Regions from separate parts of the Streptomyces sp. NBC_00259 genome, predicted to be linked through region 2. Evidence: riboswitches for the same ligand, from Rfam matches in the RefSeq annotation. Region 2 holds a riboswitch; each other region holds the start of a gene.
The links. Region 2 has a riboswitch for cyclic di-AMP ahead of OG766_RS04335 (C40 family peptidase). Riboswitches for the same ligand answer to the same signal wherever they lie in the genome.
Positions count from the first base shown of each region.

Region 1: linked by a shared signal. The riboswitch ahead of OG766_RS14065 (LysM peptidoglycan-binding domain-containing protein) and the one ahead of OG766_RS04335 (C40 family peptidase) in region 2 are both predicted to bind cyclic di-AMP.
Region 3: linked by a shared signal. The riboswitch ahead of OG766_RS31575 (M23 family metallopeptidase) and the one ahead of OG766_RS04335 (C40 family peptidase) in region 2 are both predicted to bind cyclic di-AMP.
Region 4: linked by a shared signal. The riboswitch ahead of OG766_RS16520 (M23 family metallopeptidase) and the one ahead of OG766_RS04335 (C40 family peptidase) in region 2 are both predicted to bind cyclic di-AMP.

Region 1 is NZ_CP108080.1:3,143,161-3,148,699, reverse strand. Features, by position in the region: gene OG766_RS14075 (cytochrome P450 family protein) at 1-489, shown strand, start outside; gene OG766_RS14070 (transglycosylase family protein) at 647-1,591, shown strand; cyclic di-AMP (ydaO/yuaA leader) riboswitch at 1,848-2,012, shown strand; gene OG766_RS14065 (LysM peptidoglycan-binding domain-containing protein) at 2,016-2,678, shown strand; gene eno (phosphopyruvate hydratase) at 2,906-4,186, shown strand; gene OG766_RS14055 (FtsB family cell division protein) at 4,273-4,737, shown strand; gene OG766_RS14050 (DUF501 domain-containing protein) at 4,785-5,363, shown strand; gene OG766_RS14045 (Ppx/GppA phosphatase family protein) at 5,360-5,539, shown strand, end outside.
Region 2 is NZ_CP108080.1:982,438-987,976, reverse strand. Features, by position in the region: gene bioB (biotin synthase BioB) at 1-197, opposite strand, end outside; gene OG766_RS04355 (8-amino-7-oxononanoate synthase) at 349-1,494, shown strand; gene OG766_RS04350 (DUF397 domain-containing protein) at 1,507-1,725, opposite strand; gene OG766_RS04345 (helix-turn-helix domain-containing protein) at 1,741-2,598, opposite strand; gene OG766_RS04340 (ATP-binding protein) at 2,892-3,395, shown strand; gene OG766_RS04335 (C40 family peptidase) at 3,525-4,001, opposite strand; cyclic di-AMP (ydaO/yuaA leader) riboswitch at 4,005-4,177, opposite strand; gene OG766_RS04330 (hypothetical protein) at 4,523-4,828, opposite strand; gene OG766_RS04325 (ATP-dependent Clp protease proteolytic subunit) at 4,836-5,471, opposite strand.
Region 3 is NZ_CP108080.1:7,038,273-7,043,811, reverse strand. Features, by position in the region: gene OG766_RS31590 (STM4012 family radical SAM protein) at 1-1,308, shown strand, start outside; gene OG766_RS31585 (STM4011 family radical SAM protein) at 1,316-2,164, shown strand; gene OG766_RS31580 (SGNH/GDSL hydrolase family protein) at 2,188-2,979, opposite strand; gene OG766_RS31575 (M23 family metallopeptidase) at 3,181-4,194, opposite strand; cyclic di-AMP (ydaO/yuaA leader) riboswitch at 4,199-4,352, opposite strand; gene OG766_RS31570 (alpha-galactosidase) at 4,883-5,539, opposite strand, start outside.
Region 4 is NZ_CP108080.1:3,702,798-3,708,336, reverse strand. Features, by position in the region: gene OG766_RS16545 (FBP domain-containing protein) at 1-17, shown strand, start outside; gene OG766_RS16540 (DUF5988 family protein) at 96-296, shown strand; tRNA gene OG766_RS16535 (tRNA-Met) at 469-542, shown strand; gene OG766_RS16530 (MerR family transcriptional regulator) at 724-1,473, shown strand; gene OG766_RS16525 (PP2C family protein-serine/threonine phosphatase) at 1,742-2,884, shown strand; cyclic di-AMP (ydaO/yuaA leader) riboswitch at 3,132-3,267, shown strand; gene OG766_RS16520 (M23 family metallopeptidase) at 3,279-4,325, shown strand; gene OG766_RS16515 (PrsW family intramembrane metalloprotease) at 4,662-5,539, opposite strand, start outside.

The DNA of each region.
Region 1 (5,539 bases), 2.2 Mb from region 2:
AACGGCACCTACGCCCTGCTGCGCGATCCGGAGCAGCGTGCCCGTCTCCAGTCGTCCCTCGCCGCGGGCGACACCGGGCTGCTCGAAACCGGGGTCGAGGAGCTGCTGCGCTACGACGGGCCCGTGGAGCTCGCCACGTGGCGGTTCGCGACCGAGCCGCTCACGCTCGGCGGGCAGGACATCGGCGCCGGCGATCCGGTCCTCGTCGTGCTCGCCGCCGCCGACCGCGACCCCGACCGCTTCCCGGACCCCGACACCCTCGACCTGTCCCGCCGGGACAACCAGCACCTCGGGTACGGGCACGGCATCCACTACTGCCTGGGCGCGCCGCTCGCGCGGCTCGAAGGACAGACCGCGCTCGCGACCCTGCTCACCAGATTGCCCGACTTGCGGCTTGCGGTGGATCCTTCCGATTTGCGGTGGCGCGGGGGGCTCATCATGCGTGGATTGCGCACTCTGCCCGTTGAGTTCACCCCCACCAAGAGCTGACGAGTCGTCAGGACTGTGACTTTCACGTGATCTCCGCTGCACCGACTTGTGACTGACGTTCGAGTGGGGCTACGTTCACCCCGACTCGGGGTCCTCGCTGAATCGGCAGACTCGTGGGACCCGTGGGTTTTCTGTTGTCACATGGAAGGCACACCGCATGCGCTCCGGGAACGGCCGACACCGCCGACCTCGTCAGGCCCCCGCTCTCATCGTCGCGGCAGGGGTGACCGGATCGGCCATCGCCATCCCGCTGCTCGGCGCAGGCGCCGCCTCCGCCGCGGACTCCGCCACCTGGGACCGCGTCGCCGACTGTGAGAGCGGCGGTGTGTGGAGCGCCGACCTCGGCAACGGTTACTACGGCGGCCTGCAGATGTCCCAGGAGACCTGGGAGGCGTACGGCGGTACGGCCTACGCGCCGCGCGCCGACCTCGCAAGCCGCGCCCAGCAGATCACGGTGGCCGAGGCGGTGCTGTCCGCCCAGGGCGACTCCGCCTGGCCGAGCTGCGGGGAGATCACCGGTCTCGTCACCGGCCTCCTGGGGGGCGGCGCCGAGCCCGCCGGCGGGGACGCCTCCGCCACGCCGCAGAACGGTGGCACGAAGAGCCCCTCCTTCGGCGACGGGGCGGGCACGACGCCCGCGCCGGACACCGACACCCCAGCCTCGTCCGGTTCCGGTGCCTCGAACGGTTCGCCGACGGCCGAGAAGCCCGCGGACACCTCGGACGAGCCTTCCGCCCCGGCAGGCTCCGGCAAGGGCGCGGATGCCTCGGGCGGCGAGGACGCAGCCGCGGACACGGGCTCCGGAAAGCACCGCGGTGGCCCCGCCGATGAGGACGAGGCGGGCAATTCGGGCAATGACCGTAATTCCGGTCGTCATGCCTCACGAGATGACGCATCGGCACGAGACGGCGTCGCCGCGGGAGATGAGTACACCGTCCGCCCCGGCGACAACCTGTGGTCGATCGCCGACGTGAACGAGGTGCCCGGCGGGTGGCCCGCCCTCTATGAGGCGAACCAGGAGGTCGTCGGCTCCGACGCCGATCTCATCCTTCCTGGCCAGAGCCTCGATCTGGGCCTGGGGCAGGGGCAGTTGAAGGAGTAGTTCGGGCGCTTATGTCCGGTTCTGCGCAAGTGAGACATGAGTCTCTTCATGTCAACTGGCGCGTCTCGTCGGTCAACTCCGGTCATCGCGCCTCTCACCTGCGAAAACGGACATCTCTCCGCGTCAAATAGGTGTGGTTTCTCCCCGATGTTCGACTTTGAACATCGGGGAGAAGTGCGTTTACGGTCTGAACCGCTCGCAACGCGGGCCCCGACGACCGCACGCCGAATCCTGCCGGCGGCCGCCGGGAACAGTCGTCGCGCAAGCGCCGAAGGCAGGAGCGGGGGACCCAAGGTAAGTGCCGGGCCCGCCCTTTGGGGCGGAACCGGCTTGGGGTGGAGCCGCGCGAACCTCGCGCGGCCGGGCAACTCACATGGCCCGAACCCGACAGCTCACCTCGCAGGCGTCGGTGAGGAGAAGTTCCATGCTGCTTTCCGGCAAGGGCAAGCACCGTCGCCCGTCCAAGGCCACTCGTATCGCCACGCTCGCCGGTGTCACCGGTGCGGCCATCGCCGCCCCGCTGATGGCTTCCGGTACCGCGTCCGCCGCCACCGCCTCCGAGTGGGACGCCGTCGCCCAGTGCGAGTCCGGCGGCAACTGGTCGATCAACACCGGCAACGGCTACTACGGCGGCCTGCAGTTCTCGGCCTCCACCTGGGCCGCGTACGGCGGCACCGCCTACGCCCAGACCGCCGCCCAGGCCTCGAAGGCCCAGCAGATCGAGATAGCCGAGAAGGTCCTCGACGGCCAGGGCAAGGGTGCCTGGCCGCACTGCGGCACGGGCCTGTCCGACGCCGCGTACAACGGTGCCGCCCCGGCTGCCCCCAAGGCCGCCCCGAAGGCCGAGCCCAAGGCCAAGGCCCCCGCCCCGAAGCGCGCCGAGGTCCCGACCACCCGCTCCGAGCGCCCCGCCGCCCCGGTCAAGAAGGGCGACGGCGAGTACACGGTCAAGGCCGGCGACACCCTCAGCAAGATCGCCGAGGCCGAGAAGGTCAAGGGCGGCTGGCAGAAGCTGTTCGCGCTGAACAAGGACATCGTCGAGGACGCGAACGTCATTCACCCCGGCCAGAAGCTCCACCTGAGCTGACGGGTCCGCACCCCCGTCCCCCGGCTCCCCGGCCCGGCGCGCCATCCCCCGTACGCGCCGGGCCGGGGTTTCTGTCTCTTTGTTCCCCTTTTTCGTCCCACGGGGCGGGCAGCGGCAGGCCGATGCCCGTAGGGCGGTTAGGCTCTTGTCGCAAGGCCAAAGAGACCCTGCACTGACCCTGCTCCGCTTGCGTCACATTCAGCGTCACATCCCAGAAGGAGATGCTCGTGCCGTCCATCGACGTCGTCGTAGCCCGGGAAATCCTGGACTCCCGAGGCAACCCCACGGTCGAGGTCGAGGTCGGCCTCGACGACGGCAGCACCGGCCGTGCTGCCGTTCCGTCCGGTGCGTCCACCGGTGCGTTCGAGGCCCTCGAGCTCCGCGACGGTGACCAGAACCGCTACATGGGCAAGGGTGTCGAGAAGGCCGTCCTCGCCGTCATCGAGCAGATCGGCCCGGAGCTCGTCGGGTACGACGCCACCGAGCAGCGCCTGATCGACCAGGCGATGTTCGACCTGGACGCCACCCCGGACAAGTCCTCCCTCGGCGCCAACGCCATCCTCGGTGTCTCCCTCGCCGTCGCGCACGCCGCGTCCGAGGCCTCCGACCTCCCGCTGTTCCGCTACCTCGGCGGCCCGAACGCGCACCTGCTGCCCGTTCCGATGATGAACATCCTGAACGGCGGCTCGCACGCCGACTCCAACGTGGACATCCAGGAGTTCATGATCGCGCCCGTCGGCGCGGAGTCCTTCTCCGAGGCCCTGCGCTGGGGCACCGAGGTCTACCACACCCTCAAGAAGGTGCTGAAGGAGAAGGGCCTGTCGACCGGCCTCGGCGACGAGGGCGGCTTCGCCCCGAACCTCGGCTCCAACCGTGAGGCCCTCGACCTCATCCTCGAGGCCATCAAGCAGGCCGGCTACGCGCCCGGCAAGGACATCGCGCTCGCGCTCGACGTCGCCGCCTCCGAGTTCTACAAGGACGGCTCCTACGAGTTCGAGGGCAAGTCCCGCTCGGCCGCCGAGATGACCGAGTACTACGAGGAGCTCGTCGCCGCCTACCCGCTGGTCTCCATCGAGGACCCGCTGTTCGAGGACGACTGGGCCGGCTGGAAGGTCATCACCGACAAGCTCGGCTCCAAGGTGCAGCTGGTCGGCGACGACCTGTTCGTCACCAACCCGGAGCGCCTCGCCCGCGGCATCGAGGACGGCGCCGCCAACGCGCTCCTGGTCAAGGTCAACCAGATCGGTTCGCTGACCGAGACCCTGGACGCCGTCGAGCTGGCCCAGCGCAGCGGCTTCAAGTGCATGATGTCCCACCGCTCCGGCGAGACCGAGGACGTCACCATCGCCGACCTGGCCGTCGCCACCAACTGCGGCCAGATCAAGACCGGCGCCCCGGCCCGCTCCGAGCGCGTCGCCAAGTACAACCAGCTGCTGCGCATCGAGGAGATCCTCGACGACGCGGCGGAGTACGCCGGCCGCAGCGCGTTCCCGCGCTTCAAGGGCTGAGCCCGCACACCGGTAGATACGTACGTCCCCGCACGCGGTCCCGTACCGTGTGCGGGGACGTACGCACGTAATGGGGAGGCGCACACATGGCCCGGGACCGGTTCTCCACCGCGACCAGGCTGCGGCTGCTCGGCGAGCAGACCGCCGCCCGCGTCTACCGCTCGCAGACCCGTCGCCAGGCCCGGCGCTCGCGGCTCACCGGCCGGGCGGCCTTCCTCGCGCTCGTCGTCTGCTCGATGATCGTCGCGCTCGCGTATCCGATGCGGCAGTACGTGTCGCAGCAGAACGAGATCGCCGAGCAGGAGCGGCTCGCGGCCGCGGCCCGGGAGCGCGTGGAACGGCTGCGCGACGAGAGGGCCCGTCTGAGGGACGACGCGTACGTCATGCGGCTGGCCCGCGAGCACCTGCACATGGTCAGGCCGGGCGAGACCGGCTACATCGTGGTCGATCCGCGGGCCGGCCAGAAGCCCCGGACCGACGAGGACGGGGTCAGCAGGCCCTGGTACTCGAACGTCTGGGACGGTGTCGACCGGGCCGACGCGCCCCGCTAGCCCAGCCCCGGCCAAGCCACAGACCGAACGAAGAGACAGACACATCCATGCAAACGCCCCCGCCGACCACCGAGCACACCCCGCCCACCGCGGCGGACATCGCCGCGTTCCAGGAGCAGCTCGGCCGCCCGCCGCGCGGTCTGCGCGCGATCGCCCACCGCTGCCCGTGCGGCAATCCGGACGTGGTGGAGACGGCGCCGCGGCTGGAGGACGGTACGCCGTTCCCGACGCTGTACTACCTGACGTGCCCGCGTGCGGCCTCGGCCATCGGCACGCTGGAGGCGAACGGCGTCATGAAGGAGATGACCGAGCGCCTGGCGGCCGACCCCGAGCTGGCGGCGGCGTACCGGGCGGCGCACGAGGACTACATCGCGCGCCGTGACGCGATCGAGGAGCTGAAGGGCTTCCCGAGCGCCGGCGGGATGCCGGACCGGGTGAAGTGCCTGCACGTCCTGGTCGGCCACTCGCTGGCGGCCGGCCCCGGGGTGAACCCGCTGGGCGACGAGGCGATCGCGATGCTGCCGGAGTGGTGGGCGAAGGGCCCCTGTGTGAGCCCGGTGACGGACGGGACGCGGGAGTCCGGTGCCGACGGCGGCTCCGGCGACGTCCGGGGGGACGAGCAGTGACCCGGGTCGCCGCCGTCGACTGCGGTACGAACTCGATCCGTCTGCTGATCGCCGACATCGACCCGTCCACCGGTGAACTGACGGAGCTGGACCGGCGGATGACCATCGTCCGGCTCGGTCAGGGCGTCGACCGCACCGGCCGCCTCGCCCCCGAGGCGCTGGAGCGCACCTTCGCC
Region 2 (5,539 bases):
GGACACAGACCGGACTTGAGGTTGACCAGATAGTTCAGCTTCACCCGCCGCCCGAACCACTGACGGCGCACCCTTCCGGCCGCGGCCACCACTTCGAGCAGATCGTCGTCGGAGGTCGCCAGTACGGCGAGCGCTTCTTCGCGGGTCGGCAGCTCACGCCGCAGGCCCTTGTCCACCAGCGTGTTCAGGAGGTCCATGGCGCAGATCCTCGCCTACCGGACACCCCGCGGCCAAGGAGGAACTCGACAACACCCGCCGATTGAGGTGTGTGTATGGCCACACTCTGACCTCTACCGTCCCCGGCTAGGGTCTGTGCGCTGCCTACAAAAGGACCGGAACATGCCCCAGGTGCCTCAGGATCCTTTCGACTGGACCGACGACGCGGCGCGCCACCGCGCGGACGCCGGTCTCGTCCGTACACTCCGGCCGCGTCCCGCCACCTCCGCGCTGCTCGATCTGGCGAGCAACGACTACCTCGGCCTGACCCGGCGGCCGGAGATCACCCAGGCGGCCGCCGAGGCCGCACGGCGGTGGGGCGCCGGCGCGACCGGCTCCCGGCTCGTGACCGGCAGCACCGAGCTGCACGCGGAACTGGAACGTGAGCTGGCCGAGTTCTGCGGGTTCGAGGCGGCGCTCGTGTTCTCCTCGGGGTACGCGGCGAACCTTGCGGCGCTGACGGCGCTCGGCGCGCACGGGTCGCTGATCGTGTCGGACGCCGGCAACCACGCCTCGATCGTCGACGGCTGCCGGCTGTCCCGCGCCGAGACCGCCGTCGTGGCACACGCCGATCCGGAGGCCGTACGCAAGACCCTCGACGCCCACCCGGGGCGGCGCGCCCTGGTCGTGTCCGACTCGGTCTTCTCGGTCGACGGCGACGCCGCCCCGCTGCGCGAGTTCGCCGAGGTGTGCCGTTCGCACGGCGCGGCCCTGGTCGTCGACGACGCACACGGTCTCGGAGTCCTGGGCGAGGGGGGCAGGGGAGCCCTGAACGCGGCGGGCCTCGCGGGCGACACGGGCGTCGTCGCCACGCTCACCCTGTCCAAGTCCCTGGGCAGCCAGGGCGGAGCGGTGCTCGGTCCGGCACGGGTCATCGACCATCTCGTCAACGCCGCGCGTACGTTCATCTTCGACACCGGCCTCGCGCCGGCCGCGGCGGGCGCGGCCCTCGCGAGCCTGCGGCTGCTGCGCCGCGAGCCCGGGCTCGCGGACCGGGCCCGGGCCGTGGCCACCACGCTGTACGAGCGGCTGGCCGGCGCCGGGCAGACCGCCGTACGCCCGGACGCGGCCGTCGTGTCCGTCCAGGCGCCGTCACCGGAGTCGGCCGTGCGCTGGGCGGCGGACTGCCGGGCGGCGGGACTGGCCGTCGGCTGCTTCCGGCCGCCGTCGGTTCCGGACGGGATCTCGCGGATCAGGCTCACCGCGCGCGCCGATCTCACCGATCGGCAGATCGGGACGGCGCTCTCCACGATCCTGGCGACGGCGCCCGCGGGCTGACCGTCCCTCGGGTCAGCCGCCCGCGCCCTCGCGCAGCCCGCGCACGAAGCCGGTCCAGGCGGCGGGCGAGAACACGAGGAAGCGGAGGTGGGTGTTCTTCGAGTCGCGCACGGCCAGGGCGCCGTCGGCGCACCGTGCGGTCTCCACGCAGTTGTTCATTCCGACACTGCGGCTGCTGCGCTGCCACGGAGTGCGCAGCCGAGGGCGTACATGTGCGTCGTGAGCAGACATTGGGGGGTGCCTTCCCTACGCGCTGTCGTCGATTCCGGCGATGAGATCCAACGAGTCCTGGAGCGAGAGCGCATGCGCCTGCATGGTGCGGAAAGCGGCGCCGTACGCCTCGAGGTCTTCCTTCCGTTCGAGGTAGAGACTACTCGTCAGATGGTCAAGAACAACCACGTCCAGATCAGAAGTGTTCGGGAATGAGAAGATAACGAAAGGTCCGGTCAGTCCCACATAACCACCGGTCGAGAAGGGGAGCACCTGCAGGCGCACATGCGGGAGTTGGGCCATCTCCATCACTCGGCGCAACTGCCCGCGCATCACCCGGCGGCCGCCCACCTGCCGCCGCAGCACCGCCTCGTCCAGCACCGCGCTGAAGCTCAGCGGCCGCTCCGCACGGAGCACTTGCTGACGGGCGATGCGCACCTCCACCAGCGAGTCCACCGTGGCCGTCGGCGCTCCTTCGAGCGCGGAAAGGGTCACCGCCCGTGCGTAGTCGGCGGTCTGCAGCAGTCCGGGCACCACCGAGGTCTCCAGCGTCCGCGCCGTACTCGCCTGGGACTCCAGGCTGATGAAGTCCCGGTACTGGGGAGGGATCACCCCGCGGTAGGCGTGCCACCAGCCCGTGCCCCCGCCGTCCGCCGTGCCCGCCAGCGTCCCCAGCAGCTCCCGCAGCCGCGGATCGGCCACCCCGTAGGCGTCGAGCAACCGGGCCACATCGGCGGGCTTCACCCCGCTCGCACCGGTCTCGATGCGGCTCACCTTCGACTGGTGCCAACCCGCCAGGCGTGCCGCCTCCCGGCTGGTGAGGCCCGCGTCCAGCCGCAGGCCGCGCAGTTCCTCACCGAGCTTGCGGCGGCGCACCGCGGGACCGTGCCGCATTCCGTCCCCTCCTCCGTTCCTCCTTCGGTCGTCGAGTGACCGGCGTACGACCGGCGCGTGAGCGGCCGGCGCAGCGCAAGTCTGCGCCCAAATACGTTCTCGCGTCGCAGAGTTCACCGCTTTGAGCGACAGATATATGCATATCAAGGTGGATCGGCACCAACAGGGGCGGCACAGTGGCACTCTGACGGCTAGCGCACACTCTGGCGCACAGCGCAGTCCGAGGCTGTTCCGGCACCGCATCCGCTGCGTGCCGCGCTCCCGCAGCCCCGGTGGGAAAGGGACAGCTCGCCATGGCCGACCATCAGGAAGCCTCCATCACCCTGCCGAGCGATCCCGCCTCGGTCCCCGCCGCGCGGAGATACGTCTCCGAGGTCCTCACCGAGTGGGGGCTGCCGAGGGAGGACGACGCGGCCGACACGGTCCGTCTCATCGTCTCCGAACTGGCCACCAACGCCGTTCAGCACACCTTCGGACAGTCACCCACCTTCACGGTCGACGTCCGTCTCGAGCGCGACGAACAGCTGTGCGTCGGTGTGACCGACAGCCATCCGCGCTGGCCGCAGCGGCTGCCCGCGGCGGTGCAGCAGGACAACGGCCGCGGCATGGTGATCATCCGCTGGCTCGCCGCCGAGTGCGGGGGCAGGCTGCACGTCAGCCCTACCCCGGAAGGCGGCAAGACCGTCTGGATCGCCATGCCCTGGAGCCCCGCGCCGGCCGTCGTCCGCACCGAGCGCGGGGCGGTCCCGTCGGGCGGGCTCCCCGGCGACCCCGCTCCACAGGGGCACCGGCCCTGAGCCCTCCACGGCATCCCGCCGTTGCGTACGCGTACGGACGCCTGCGGACGCGTACCGGCCGCGCCGTGGAGGGCCGTGACCGCTCCTCTCGTCCCTCGGGGCCCCGGACGGTGCCGGGGCCCGGACAACTCAGCGCACGCGCCCGTAGCGCACGCTCTTGGACCAGATCTTGCTCAGCTTCACCACGGAACCGGTCTTCGGCGAGTGCCAGATCCTGCCGCCTCCCGCGTAGATGCCGACGTGGTACACGTATCCGCGGGCCTGGAAGAAGACCAGGTCACCGCGCTGCCGTTGGGAAGCGCGGATATGACGGGTCCGGTTGTACTGCTGCTGGGCCGTGCGCGGCAGCTTCTTGCCGGCCTTCTTGTACGCGTAGAGCGTCAGTCCCGAACAGTCGAAGCGATGCGGCCCCGTGGCCCCGTAGCGGTACGGAGAGCCCTTCTTCGACGCGGCCACGTTGAGTGCCTTCGTCGCGTGTGCCGCGGTGGCATGGGCCTCGGGCGCGCCGCCCGGCAGGACCAGCGAGCCGCCGACGGCCGCGATCGTGAGTGCCGAGACGGCACCCGTCCGGGACAACAGGGACGGGAGATGTGTCTGCGCAGACATGCGCAACCCTTCGTCAGCCGCCTGTGAAGGATGACCTGTCGGGTTCGGACCGGCGAAGACGCCCGGCCGCGTACGCGGCTTCACCCCAAGGACCGGCCATGATGTGCGGCCGGCCCGTACTGCTCGGGTCCTCCACTCCTGCCGAAGCCCTCATGTCGACCAGGCATCCGGTGCGGCGGCAGGACTCGGCGTCCGCCCGGACCGCCCCGCCGCGGTGGCGGGGGCTTGTCGTCCCAGGGATCTTGACCCACGAACTGCCGGATTTCCTCTTAGAAACGGCGTTTTGTGAGGCTCCTCACCAATGACCTATTCGAGTGGACAGAGCCGTTTGGCGGACAGTGCGTCGCCCGGTGACGAGCGCTGTACCAGCGTCGGAACGGGCCGTTGCGCCAGTCGGCTCAGCCCACGGCGCAACTTGCCCGGTGCATATCGTGCAGCCGCGACTGGTCCGGATGGGCGACACCCACTCGTACGCCTCCGGCGTGCCGCGAGGTGCGCGGTGGCCGTCGGGCGGCGGACCGTCAACTCGGCGACTCCGGAGGTACGGTGATTCTCGACGCCCTGCGCTCCCCGTCCAACACCCGCAGCGCACGGGCCAATGTCGGTGCGTGCAGCTCGCTCTCACCGCGCATGTGCATGACCGTCAGCGCGTCCCGGAGCGCCGTGGCCCGTACGACGAGCGCCTGGGCGGCACGAAGCGCGCCGTAGGTGTGCGTGCCACGCGCCGGGTTGATCCTTCCCAGCTGATCGACGACTTCGAGATAGCTGTCGATGAACTCACTTTCGGCACGCGTCAGTGCGGGGAGCGGCGGCAGTTCGGGCACCACGGCCGGTTCACCGGCCGTGGAGGGAAGTCGCGGACGTCTTCCGGTTCTTGACGATGTGATCGATCAGCCCGTATTCCTTGGCGCCCGGGGCGTCGAAGACCTTGTCACGCTCGATGTCCTCGGCGATGCGCTCGGCGCTCCGACCGGTGTGGCGTACGAGCACGGCGGCCATCAGCTCCCGCAGCCGCAGCAACTCCTGAGCCTGGAGATCGAGATCGGTCGGCTGTCCCTGCACCGGCTCCGCCAGGGAAGGCTGCTGGACGACGATCCGGGCACCGGGCAGGGCGATCCGCTTGCCGGGGGCGCCTGCCGCCAGCAGCACCGCGGCCGTCGAGGCGGCCCGGCCCAGACAGGTCGTGGCGATGTCGCAGGTCACCACCTGCATCGTGTCGTAAATGGCGGTCATCGCGCTGAGGGAACCGCCGGGGGAGTTGATGTAGAGCGCGATGTCCTGGTCCGGGGCGGCGTACTCGAGGTGCAGGAGCTGCGCGATGACGTCGTTGGCCGAGGTGTCGTCGACCGGTGCGCCGAGGAACACGATCCGCTCGGCGAGGAGCTTCGCGTACGGATCGAGGGTGCGGAGCCCTGCGCTGGTGCGCTCCGTGAACTCCGGCAGGACATGGCGGGCGGACGGGTGGTTCATGGCGTACCACTCCTCATGCGGCCGCGACGGTGCGGCGGCGTCTGTGGGCAGCGTCTGGCGGCTTGCGT
Region 3 (5,539 bases), 6.1 Mb from region 2:
CCCGAGCCCAAGGACGCGCTCTCCCTCTACCTCCACATCCCGTTCTGCGAGGTCCGCTGCGGCTTCTGCAACCTCTTCACGCGGATCGGCGCCCCGGACGAACTGACCACGCGCTATCTCGACGCGCTGGAGCGACAGGCCCTGGCCGTCCGTGACGCCCTCGGCGACGCGGGCAGGGACAAGGTCACGGACAGCATCGCGGGCACGGGCAAGGGCACGAGCACCGGCCCGGTCCGCTTCGCCGCCGCCGCGTTCGGCGGCGGCACACCGACCTTCCTCACCGCCGGGGAGCTGGAGCGGCTCTGCGACATCGCGGAGCGGCGAATGGGCGCCGACCTGCGCGCGGTGCCGTTCTCGGTGGAGACCTCACCGGCCACCGCGACCGCCGACCGGCTCGCCGTGCTCGCCGAGCGCGGGACGACCCGGCTGAGCATCGGCGTCCAGAGCTTCGTCGACGACGAGGCGAGGGCCGCCGTCCGCCCGCAGCGGCGCGCCGATGTCGAGGCCGCGCTCTCCCGCATCCGGGACACAGCGATCCCCGTCCTCAACATCGACCTGATCTACGGCATCGACGGCCAGACGGAGGCGACCTGGCGCCGTTCGCTCGACGCGGCGCTCGCCTGGCGGCCCGAGGAGCTGTATCTCTACCCCCTCTATGTGCGGCCGTTGACCGGGCTCGGCCGCCTCGACGGCACGGGTACGGAGCCGGGGACCGGCACGGACCTCGACACCGTCTGGGACGAGCAGCGGCTGCGTCTGTACCGGTACGGCCGTGAGCACCTGCTGGCGAACGGGTACGAGCAGGTGTCGATGCGCATGTTCCGCCGCACCGGCGGTCCGGACGCGGCACTCGGCGGCCCGGACGACCACGCCTGCCAGACCGACGGCATGATCGGCCTCGGCTGCGGGGCGCGTTCGTACACGTCGGGGCTGCACTACTCCTTCGACTACGCCGTCGACATGCGCCGGATACGCACGATCATCGACGACTACACGGCCACGGAGGACTTCACGCGTGCCGAGGTCGGCCGGCGGATCGACACCGACGAGGCGCGGCGCCGCCATCTGCTCCAGTCGCTGTTGCAGGCGCGAGGTATGGAGGTGGCCGAGTACCGGACGCGGTTCGGCACCGCTCCGGCGGACGACTTCCCGGCCGAGCTGGCCGCCTTCGCCGATCGCGGCTGGCTGGAGGAGAACGGCGGACTGCTGCGCCTCACTCCGGAGGGGCTGGCGTACTCCGACGCCCTGGGTCCCGCGCTGTTCTCGCCCGCCGTACGGGCCGCGATGGCCGCGTACGAGGCGAAGTGAGACGCGCATGGACCTGACCGTGCTGTACCGGGGGCCGCTGGCCTCCTGCGACTACGACTGCCCCTACTGCCCGTTCGCCAAGCGCCGTGACAGCCGGGAGCAGCTGCGGGCCGACCGTGACGCGCTGGAGCGGTTCGCGGGCTGGGCGGCGGCGCGGCAGCCGGAGGACCGGCTGTCGGTGCTCTTCACGCCCTGGGGCGAGGGCCTGGTGCGCTCCTGGTACCGGCGCACGCTGGCCGAGCTGTCCCGGCTGCCGCACATCCGCCGCGTGGCCATCCAGACGAATCTGAGCTGCCGTACGGACTGGCTGGCGGAGGCCGATCCGGACACCCTCGCGCTGTGGTGCACGTACCACCCGGGGCAGACGCCGTACGACCGCTTCCTCGGCAAGTGCCGTGAACTGTCGGCGCGCGGCATCAGGTTCAGTGTCGGGATCGTCGGCTTCGAGGAGCATCTGGAGGCCGCCCGCCGGCTGCGGGCCGATCTCCCGGAGCACGTCTATCTGTGGGTCAACGCGGCGGAGGGGCGTGACTACACGGACGAGGAGGCCGCCCGCTGGACGGCCCTCGACCCCCTCTTCCCGTACAGCCGCCATCCGCACCGCTCGGCCGGTCTGCCGTGCCGTACGGGCGAGTCGGTGATCTCGGTCGACGGTGACGGGACGGTGCGGCGCTGCCACTTCGTCCCGGCCGAGCTGGGCAATCTCTACGACGGCTCGTACAGGGCGGCGCTGCGACCGCGCGCCTGCCCGCTCGCGGTGTGCGACTGCCACATCGGCTATGTCCATCTGGAGTCGCTGCCGCTGTACGACGTGTTCGCGGGCGGGGTCCTGGAGAGGATCCCCGCCTCCGCGTAGAGACGTGCCCGCAGCGAAGGAACTCAGAGCGGAAGCAGGTCCGGGCGCTTGGGCTCCACATGGTCGCCGGACGATTCGCCCCGGAGCCGACGGCCGATCCACGGCACGAGGTACTCGCGCGCCCATTGGATGTCGTCGCGGCGGACTTCGAGCGTGCCGCGCGGCGGCAGCGGCGGCCACGGCTGGTCCGGGTCCGCGGGCACGTCCACGCCGAGCACCTGGGCGGCGCGCAGTGCCACACGCGTGTGGCCCTCGGCCGAGAGATGCAGCCGGTCGTCGTCCCAGGCACGTCTGTCCTGGACGGACTTGAGCGACCAGAGGTCGAGGACGGGGCAGTCGTAGCGGTCGGCGATGGCGCGGACGTGCGCGGTGTACGTGGCGATCTTGCCGCGCAGATGGCGCAGGACGGGCACGTCGCGGGTGTCGAACCCGGTCGTCACCATGACGGTGCCGACGGAGGTGGCGAGTTCGGCGACCGCCCGTTCGAAGCGCTCCGCGACGTCGTCGGGGTCGGTGCCGGGCCGGATGATGTCGTTGCCGCCCGCGCAGAACGTCACCAGGTCGGGGGCGAGTTCCTTCGCGCGCGGGACCTGTTCCTCGACGATCTGGTCCAGGAGCCTGCCGCGTACGGCGAGATTGGCGTAGCGGAAGGTGTGTTCCGGTACGCGGTCGTCCAGCAGGACCGCGAGGCGGTCCGCCCATCCGACGAACTGTCCGCCGGGTCCCGCGTCTCCGACCCCCTCGGTGAAGCTGTCACCGATCGCCGCGTACGACCCGAATGAGCCCTTTGTTCTTGATCGCGAATCGTCTGCCACGTCGAGCCATCTTTCCCGGTGAGAAGTGACCTACGCCACCGTAGGGAGGGGTTGACGGGGCGTGATATAGACCACCAGGTCAGTTTTCGGCAAAGCGGGAATAGGCGGAGACCCGCGAAAACGCGGGCGTCCGCCGGCCCCTGCGCGGGGCCGACGGACGGAGTCGCGCGGCGTCAGGTTCGGGACGCCGTGTCAGGTGCGTCAGATCGAGACACCGTGCTGGCGCAGGTAGGCCAGCGGGTCGATGTCCGAGCCGTAGCTCGGGCTCGTCCGGATCTCGAAGTGCAGGTGCGGGCCGGAGGAGTTGCCGGTGGAGCCGGACAGCCCGATCTGCTGGCCGCCGGTGACACCGTCGCCGGACGCGACGGAGAGCTGCGAGAGATGGGCGTACTGCGAGTACGTTCCGTCGCCGTGCTTGATGACGACCTCGTTGCCGTACGCACCGCTCCAGCCGGCCGAGACGACGGTGCCCGGGCCGACCGACTTCACGGACGTCCCCGTGGAGGCGACGAAGTCGACACCGGTGTGGTAGCCGCTGGACCACATGGCACCGGCGGTCTTGTACGCGGTGCCGATGCCACTGGTGACCGGGGCGAAGAAGCCCGAGGGCGCGGGGGCCTGGGCAGCGGCCGGAGCGGCCGCGGCACCGGCGGCGCGGTCGGCGGTGCGGGAGGCACGCTCGACGGAAGCGGACGACTTCTCGGCCTTCACGGCCTTCTGGGCCTTCTCCGCCTTCTCGGCCTTGGCGGCGGCCTTGTCGGCGGGCGCCTTCTTGGCCGGGGCCGCGGCCTTCCGCTCGGGCTTCGGCTGGGCCTTCGCCTCACCCTGGGCCGTCGCCTTGCCGCCGAGGACGAGCTTCAGACCCGGGTGGATCAGCGAGGGGTCCGTACCGACGGCGGCGCGGTTGTCGGCGTACAGCTTCTTCCAGCCGCCGCTGACGTTGTGCTCATCGGCGATCTTGGAGAGGTAGTCACCGGCCACGACCGTGTACGGCTTCGGCGCCTTGGGAGCCTGCGGCGCCTGCGGGGTGACGGCCTTGTGAGCGACCGAGGCGACCCGCTCGGGGGCTGCGACGGGCGCGGACTTCTCGGCGGCGTGCGCACCGGCGGCACCCATGAGCGGGAGTGCGATGGCGGCCCCGCCCGTTCCTGCGGCGACGAATCCGCGCGTGAACGGGCTGGTCCTCGGACGGCGATGCTTACCCTTACCGGGCATGGCGAATTCCTCTCCGCCGCCTGCGAGGTGAGCTGTCGGGTTCGGGCTGGAGCTGCCCGGCCGCGCGACTCGCGCGACTTCACCCCAAGCCGTCCGGGGCTCCGGACGGCGTACTACCTGGGTCCCCCGCTCCTGCCACACGTGGGTGGGTGCGATATTCCGGACGGCGGCAGGATTGGGCGTTCCGACCGGATTGCGGTGACCGTAAGCGAGCCGGGTCGAAGTGAACAAGCCGTCTATTCCCCCCGGGAATCCCCCTACCGGATATCAGCGCACATTTCCCGGTCACGCTGCGTGGATTACGGATCTTCGATTTCCCAGGGGACAAGGGGGTCCGGCCGCGGTGCACCACCACAGAACGTCACGGATATGATCCCGCTCACGGGCGGATCCCCATCCCCTATTCAACCGGGGCGCGTTATACAAAAACGCCCAATCCGGACACATCGCTCATTAGCGACGGAATGCATCCAATGGCGCGAGTGGCCGCGAAAAGGCGAGCCCTTTCCGTGTGCGGAACCAATTCCGAACAACAGGTGAATTCAGCAATTCGACCGCCGCTCCCCGGAACTCGCCACGGCGCAGGCCGAGTTGCCCTCGAACCCGGTCGAGGACCTCCGCCCGGCGTCCCGCCAGGCCCGGCGCCACCGTCAGACGGCCCGGCGTTCCGCCGGGCCCGGCGCGATGGTCAGGCCCGGCGGCGCAGGCGGAGGACCATCGCGTCGAGGTCACCCCTCAGGCCGGTGGAGAAGCCGTGATGGAGGAGGACGGCGCCCCGGTGGAGGCGGCCGGTGTCCAGGCACTCGTACTCCGCCGACGGGTCGAGCCCGCGCAGCCGGAGCCGCGGCGGAAGCTCTCCGTGGTGCTGGGACTGCAGCCAGGCCAGTACGACGGCCTCGTCCCCGCGCAGATACTGCACCGCGCTCAGCCCGCCCGCCGGCGGCCGCAGCCGGTACAGCTCGCCGTGCTGGACGACCGGTCTGATCTTCTTGTAGAGCTCCACCCAGTCACGCGCCTCGGTCAGCTCGTCCTCGCTCCATGCGGTGAGGTCGCCGCCGATGCCGAGCACCCCGGCCATGGCGCTCACGAACCGGAAGCGCAGGGTGCTGACCCTTCCGTTGAGCTGGACGTTCGGGCTGTCCGTGACCCATGCGGCCATCACTCTCGCCGGGTGCAGCTGCCCGAAGCCGTGCTGGATGGCGAGCCGGTCCAGCGGGTCGGTGTTGTCGGAGGTCCACACCTGGTCGGTGCGGGAGAGGATCCCCAGGTCGATCCGGCCCCCGCCGCCCGAGCAGCTCTCGAAGGCGACCTCGGGGTGCGCGGCCCGCAGCCGGTCCAGCAGGGC
Region 4 (5,539 bases), 2.7 Mb from region 2:
ACAAGCTCTCCGGATGAGCCGAACGGGTGCGCCAGGTGTGCTCCCGGTGCGCTCCGGGCGTGCGGGGAGGTCGCCTGAGTGGGAAAACTGGAGGTATGACTACCAAGGCACGCCTGGAGGGCGGGCCGGACGATCTGCAGGGGCAGATCGTCCCGATCACCCCTCCGGGACAGGAGCTGAAGATTCCCCACCGTGGCGGTTACGAGCACTTCAAGGCCACGACCCGGCACGAGGACAGCGCGGAGGGGCGGCTGACCGTGTACGAGTGGTGGGAGCGGACCGAAGTCGCCGAGTAGTCGCGGGCAGGGACGTACGTGGTGGGCCGATCGAGGGCCTGCTGAGGGCTCGCTTCAGCCTGCTTGGGCCCGCTTCGGAATGCTCTGGCCTGCAGTTTTCCGCGTTCTGAGGGGCCCGGCGGGAAAAGTGGAGTGGATCTTGCTCCGGATGGCGTAAGGTTGTGTTCACCGACGCGGGGTGGAGCAGCTCGGTAGCTCGCTGGGCTCATAACCCAGAGGTCGCAGGTTCAAATCCTGTCCCCGCTACTGAAGGCCGATGGCCCGGGACCACATGGTCCCGGGTCATCGGTGTTTTCCCGGTTCTCCAGGCTTCCGTGGTGCTTTCCCGGCTTCCGGCGCGGTGCTCTCCCGTCGCCCGCGTTCCGGTGGCCGTCTCCGTCCGCCCGGCCTTGACCTTTACGCAACGTCAAGATTTAGCGTGAGGGCCATGGAGTGGTCCATCCAGGAAATCGCCAAGAAGGCCGGTACGACGAGCCGCACGCTCAGGCACTACGGCGAACTCGGCCTGCTCGCACCCAGCCGCGTCGGCGGCAACGGTTACCGCTACTACGACCAGGACGCCCTGATCCGGCTGCAGCGGATTCTGCTGCTGCGCGAGCTGGGTCTCGGGCTGCCGGCGATCGCGCAGGCCCTGGAGGGGCAGCGGGACACGGCCGCCGCCCTGCGTGCCCATCTGGGGCTGCTGGAGCAGGAGCGGGAGCGCATCGGGCGACAGATCGCCTCGGTGCGGACCACTCTCGACCGCACGGAGAAGGGAGAGGAACTCATGGCGGAAGAAGTCTTCGACGGCTTCGACCACACCCGGTACGAGGAGGAGGTCACCCAGCGCTGGGGCCGCGAGGCGTACGAGAAGGGCGACCGCTGGTGGCGCTCGCTGAGCGCGCAGGAGAAGAAGGCGTTCCAGGACCGTCAGCTCGCGATCGCCCGCGATTTCGGCCAGGCTCTGAAGGACGGGCTCGCGCCGGACAGCGACGAGGTTCAGGCGATCGCGCAGCGGCACTGCGAGTGGCTGTCGGTGACGGCCGCACCGACCAGGTCGTACGTCATCGGGCTCGGTGAGATGTACGTCGCCGATCCGCGCTTCACGGCGAACTACGACCGGCACGGGGACGGAACGGCGGTCTTCGTCCGCGATGCGATCACGATGTACGCGGAGCGCAACCTCAGCGACGACTGAGGCGCGCCACGTGTGGTGGTGTCACCAGGAGGGCCCCCTGGTGGCGTCGGCACGGCCGGACAGCCCGCCGACAGCACGGACAGCGGCATTGGCCACAACGGCGTGGCACAACGGCACGGCACAACGGCACGGCCAGGGGCAAAATGGCACAGCCGCCGGCCCGCTGGTCCGGTTGGCCGATGGCGATTCGTCGTGCGGTGCGGTTACGGCCAGCCTGGAGAGGGCGCGGTACCGTCCGCAGCCGGGCGGACCTGGCAGGAGACCACTGGTGGGGCAACGAGAACGCGACGAACGACCGCGGCGCAACGGTGGCCGCAGGGTCGTCGGAGCGTTGCCGGTGCTGCTGATCGTGACCGGGGTCTTCTTCGATCTGGGCACCCCGGAGTCGTTCACCGCCTCGCCCCTCTTCGCCGCGGCGCCGCTGGTCGCCGCTCCCTTCTTCTCCGCCCTCTACACGCTGCTCACGGGCGTCGCCTCCGTCGCGACGGTGGCAGGACTCCACGCGTACAACAGCAGGACCAGCGAGATCCCGGCCGTGACGGAGCTGCTGACCGTGTTCACGGTCTCCGTGCTGGCCCTCTTCATCAATCAGGTCGTACGCCGCAGCGGCGAGCGCCTCGCGTCGGCGCGGGTCATCGCGGAGGCCGCGCAGCGCGCCGTTCTGCCCACGCCGGACGAACGGATCGGCGGGCTGCTGGTCGCGGCGCGGTACGAGGCGGCGCAGCGGGACGCCTTCATCGGGGGAGACCTGTATGCCGTGCAGGAGACTCCCCACGGGGTGCGGCTGGTCGTCGGCGACGTACGAGGGAAGGGACTGGACGCGGTCGAGGCGGTGGCCGTGGTGCTCGGGGCGTTCCGGGAGGCCGCAGAGCAGGAGTCCTCGCTGGAGGGTGTCGCCCAGCGGCTGGAGCGGGCGCTGGCGCGTGCGGGCACGGGGCGCTCCGGGTTCGACGCGTTCGAGGGTTTCACCACCGCGGTGCTCGCGGAGATCCCGCACGGGAGCGGCCTGGTCAGGATGGTCAACCGGGGTCATCCGCCGCCGCTGCTGCTGGGCGCGGACGGTGGGCTGGACGTGCTGGAGCCGCCCGAGCGCGCCCTGCCGCTCGGCATGGGCGATCTGGACGCGTGGCCGGACCGGGCGTACGAGACCCCCTACCTGCCCGGCGCCACGCTCCTCCTCTATACGGACGGACTGTCGGAGGCGCGTGACAAGCAGGGTGCCTTCTACGATCCGCGCACACGGCTGAGCGGCCGGATCTTTCCCGGGCCGGAGGAGCTGCTGGACGCGGTCGTCGAGGACGTACGGCGGCATACGCGCGGCAGGTCGACGGATGACATGGCGCTGCTCGCGGTCGGGCGGCCGGGGGAGCGCCAGCCGGAGCGGCGCAGGACGATGCCCGTCGTCCCGTGACCCCTGCGGTGGAGGGGGCGCCACGGACCGTGATCGAAGGACACCGCTCCGCATAACATTTGATAGACCGTCAGGAAAGTGGAGTGGATCGAGGGTTGGTCAACTTGCCCGATTCGATCCTCTTGTTGCTGGTAAGTCCAGGCCAACGTCGTTAACGATCAGTGGGAACAGCTTGGAATCCGACCTCGGTGTCTATTAACGTTCGATAACGCAGCGCGGTCGTCCCAGCCGTCGCAAGAGACGGCACCGTGCGCATGCGCCGAATTCCGCAAGGGAACCGGGGAACCACCAATTGGGGTGAATCGGGCACTACGTCGTGCTCGTAGGAGACCTTCCTGCTCCGAACCCGTCAGCTAACCCGGTAGGCGAGAAGGAAGGAAAGGAGCACGCCTCCGTGGCGTCAAACGAGCCTGCCCTCCAGGAGCCTCCCACCACACAGTGGGTCCCCAGCGACCAGTGGACACCGGCCACCGGGGCGGAGGAGTGGAACCCGACCGAGGAATCGGTCCGTCCGGTCCGTGGCAGGCACCGCGTCGTCAAGCAGCGCAACGGACTGGCCCGGAGTTCCACCGTTCTCGGCGTCGGCGTCATAGCCGCGGTCGGCGCGGGTGGCATCGCCACCGCGCAGGACAAGCCGGCCGTCTCCATCTCGCTCCCCGACGCCATCACGGACAACCTCCCGGATCCCGGATCCCTTCCCGGCGTGGGCTCCTTCATGTCGGACGACTCCGACCAGGAGGACGGGAACGACGCGCCGCTCACCGCCTTCGCCGCCTCCCAGACGGCGGCGGACGGCGCCGAGGGCGCCGGTGACGCGGGCGAGGCGCTGCGCGCCCGGATCCTCCAGCAGGCCGATCAGCAGCGGGCCGCTGCCGAGGCCGAGGTGAAGGCGGCCGCCGAGAAGGCCGCCGCGGAGAAGGCAGCCGCCGAGGCGAAGAAGCAGCAGACCGAGGCCGCCGAAGTGGCTGCCGAGGCGAAGGCCGAGGCCGAGGCCGAGGCCGCGCGCAAGGCGGAGGCCGAGCGCCTCGCCAAGCTCGCCGCGAGCTACTCGCTGCCGACCTCGTCGTACACGCTCACCTCCACCTTCGGGCAGTCCGGTTCCATGTGGTCCTCCGGCTACCACACGGGTCTCGACTTCGCGGCCCCGACCGGTACGCCCGTCAAGGCCGTTCACGGCGGGACCATCAAGTCGGCGGGCTGGTCCGGTTCGTACGGCTACCGCATCGTGCTGGAGCTCGAGGACGGCAGCGAGGTCTGGTACTGCCACCTGTCGTCGATGACCGTCGGCGTGGGGCAGAAGGTCTCCACGTCCGAGACCATCGGGCGCGTCGGCGCCACCGGCAACGTCACCGGCCCGCACCTGCACCTGGAGGTGCACACGGCGGGCGGCGACGGCGTGGACCCGGCGGCGTGGCTGCGCGGCAAGGGCCTCTCTGTCTGAGGGCCTTCCGCTGAGGGTCTCTGCGTCCGGGGGTCTGTCCGTCCGAGGGCTTTCCGGCCGAGGACCTCTGCGTCCGGAGGCCTCTCCCTCTGAGGGCCCTTCCGCCTGAAGGCATCTCCCTCTGCGTGCTCCTCCGGGTCGGCTTCCGGCCCGGGGCCGCGGCCCGGTTCCGGTTCTCGCCGGACCGGGCCGCACCCGTGTGCGTACGAGGACGCGTGCTCGTACGCGTGCTCGTCCTCCCCCAAGTCGCCGGCGGCCCTGGCGCACTCCCCCCGACGCCTGGGTCGCCGGTCTGCCCTGCCCGGACGCCATGCCGCGAGGACGGCCCCGAAGGCCCTAGCCGCGATACGGGTTGTAGCCCCCGTAGTCCAGATACGGGGGCGGCTGCCAGACCCGGCCCGTCGCGCGGGCCGCGTACGTCAGGGCCGGGCCCGCCACGTCCCTGCGCTGCCAGAGGTGGTGGAGCAGCTCCTGCTCACGGGCGACGAAGTCCGTGCCCGCCGCGCCCCGATGGGCCCGGTGCCGCAGAAAGGCCAGGGAGGTCGCGAAGACCTCGTACTCGGAGACGGCGCGGGCGGCCTCCCGGCCGTGCGTACGGCCCGCCATGTCGCGGGCCATCGTGCGGGCCCGCATGGACGACAGGGCGTGCGGCTCGGCCGGGGCGAGCCAGCCCGCTGCCGCGTACGCGGGCAGTTCGGCCGCGACCGTGCGCAGTTCGCGCTGCCGGGTCCAGACCGCCAGCCAGGTCAGCAGGCCGAAGGCCGGCACCATGAACGCCGCGTACACGGCGTAGAAGCCCCACGGGCCGAACACCCCTGAGCCGTTCCACAACGCGTGCATGCCGATGGAGAGGACGAGGCCGAGCAGGGGCAGTACGGTCCTGCGGAACTTCCGGCGCTGTGCGCCGGCGGCGGCGAGGCCGAAGCCGATGCCCGTCAGCACGGTGAAGAGCGGATGGGCGAACGGCGACATCACGATCCGTACGAAGAAGGTCGCGGCCGTGACGGAGGCGAAACCGGACGTGCCGATCTGCTGGTCCTCCCCGAAGGCGGTGCCGAGATACAGGATGTTCTCGGTGAAGGCGAAGCCGGTCGCGGTGAAGCCGGCGACGACGACTCCGTCGACGACGCCGGTGAAGTCCCGTCTTCGGAAGAGGAAGATGAGCAGCACGGCCGTCGCCTTGGCGCTCTCCTCGACCACGGGGGCGATGACGG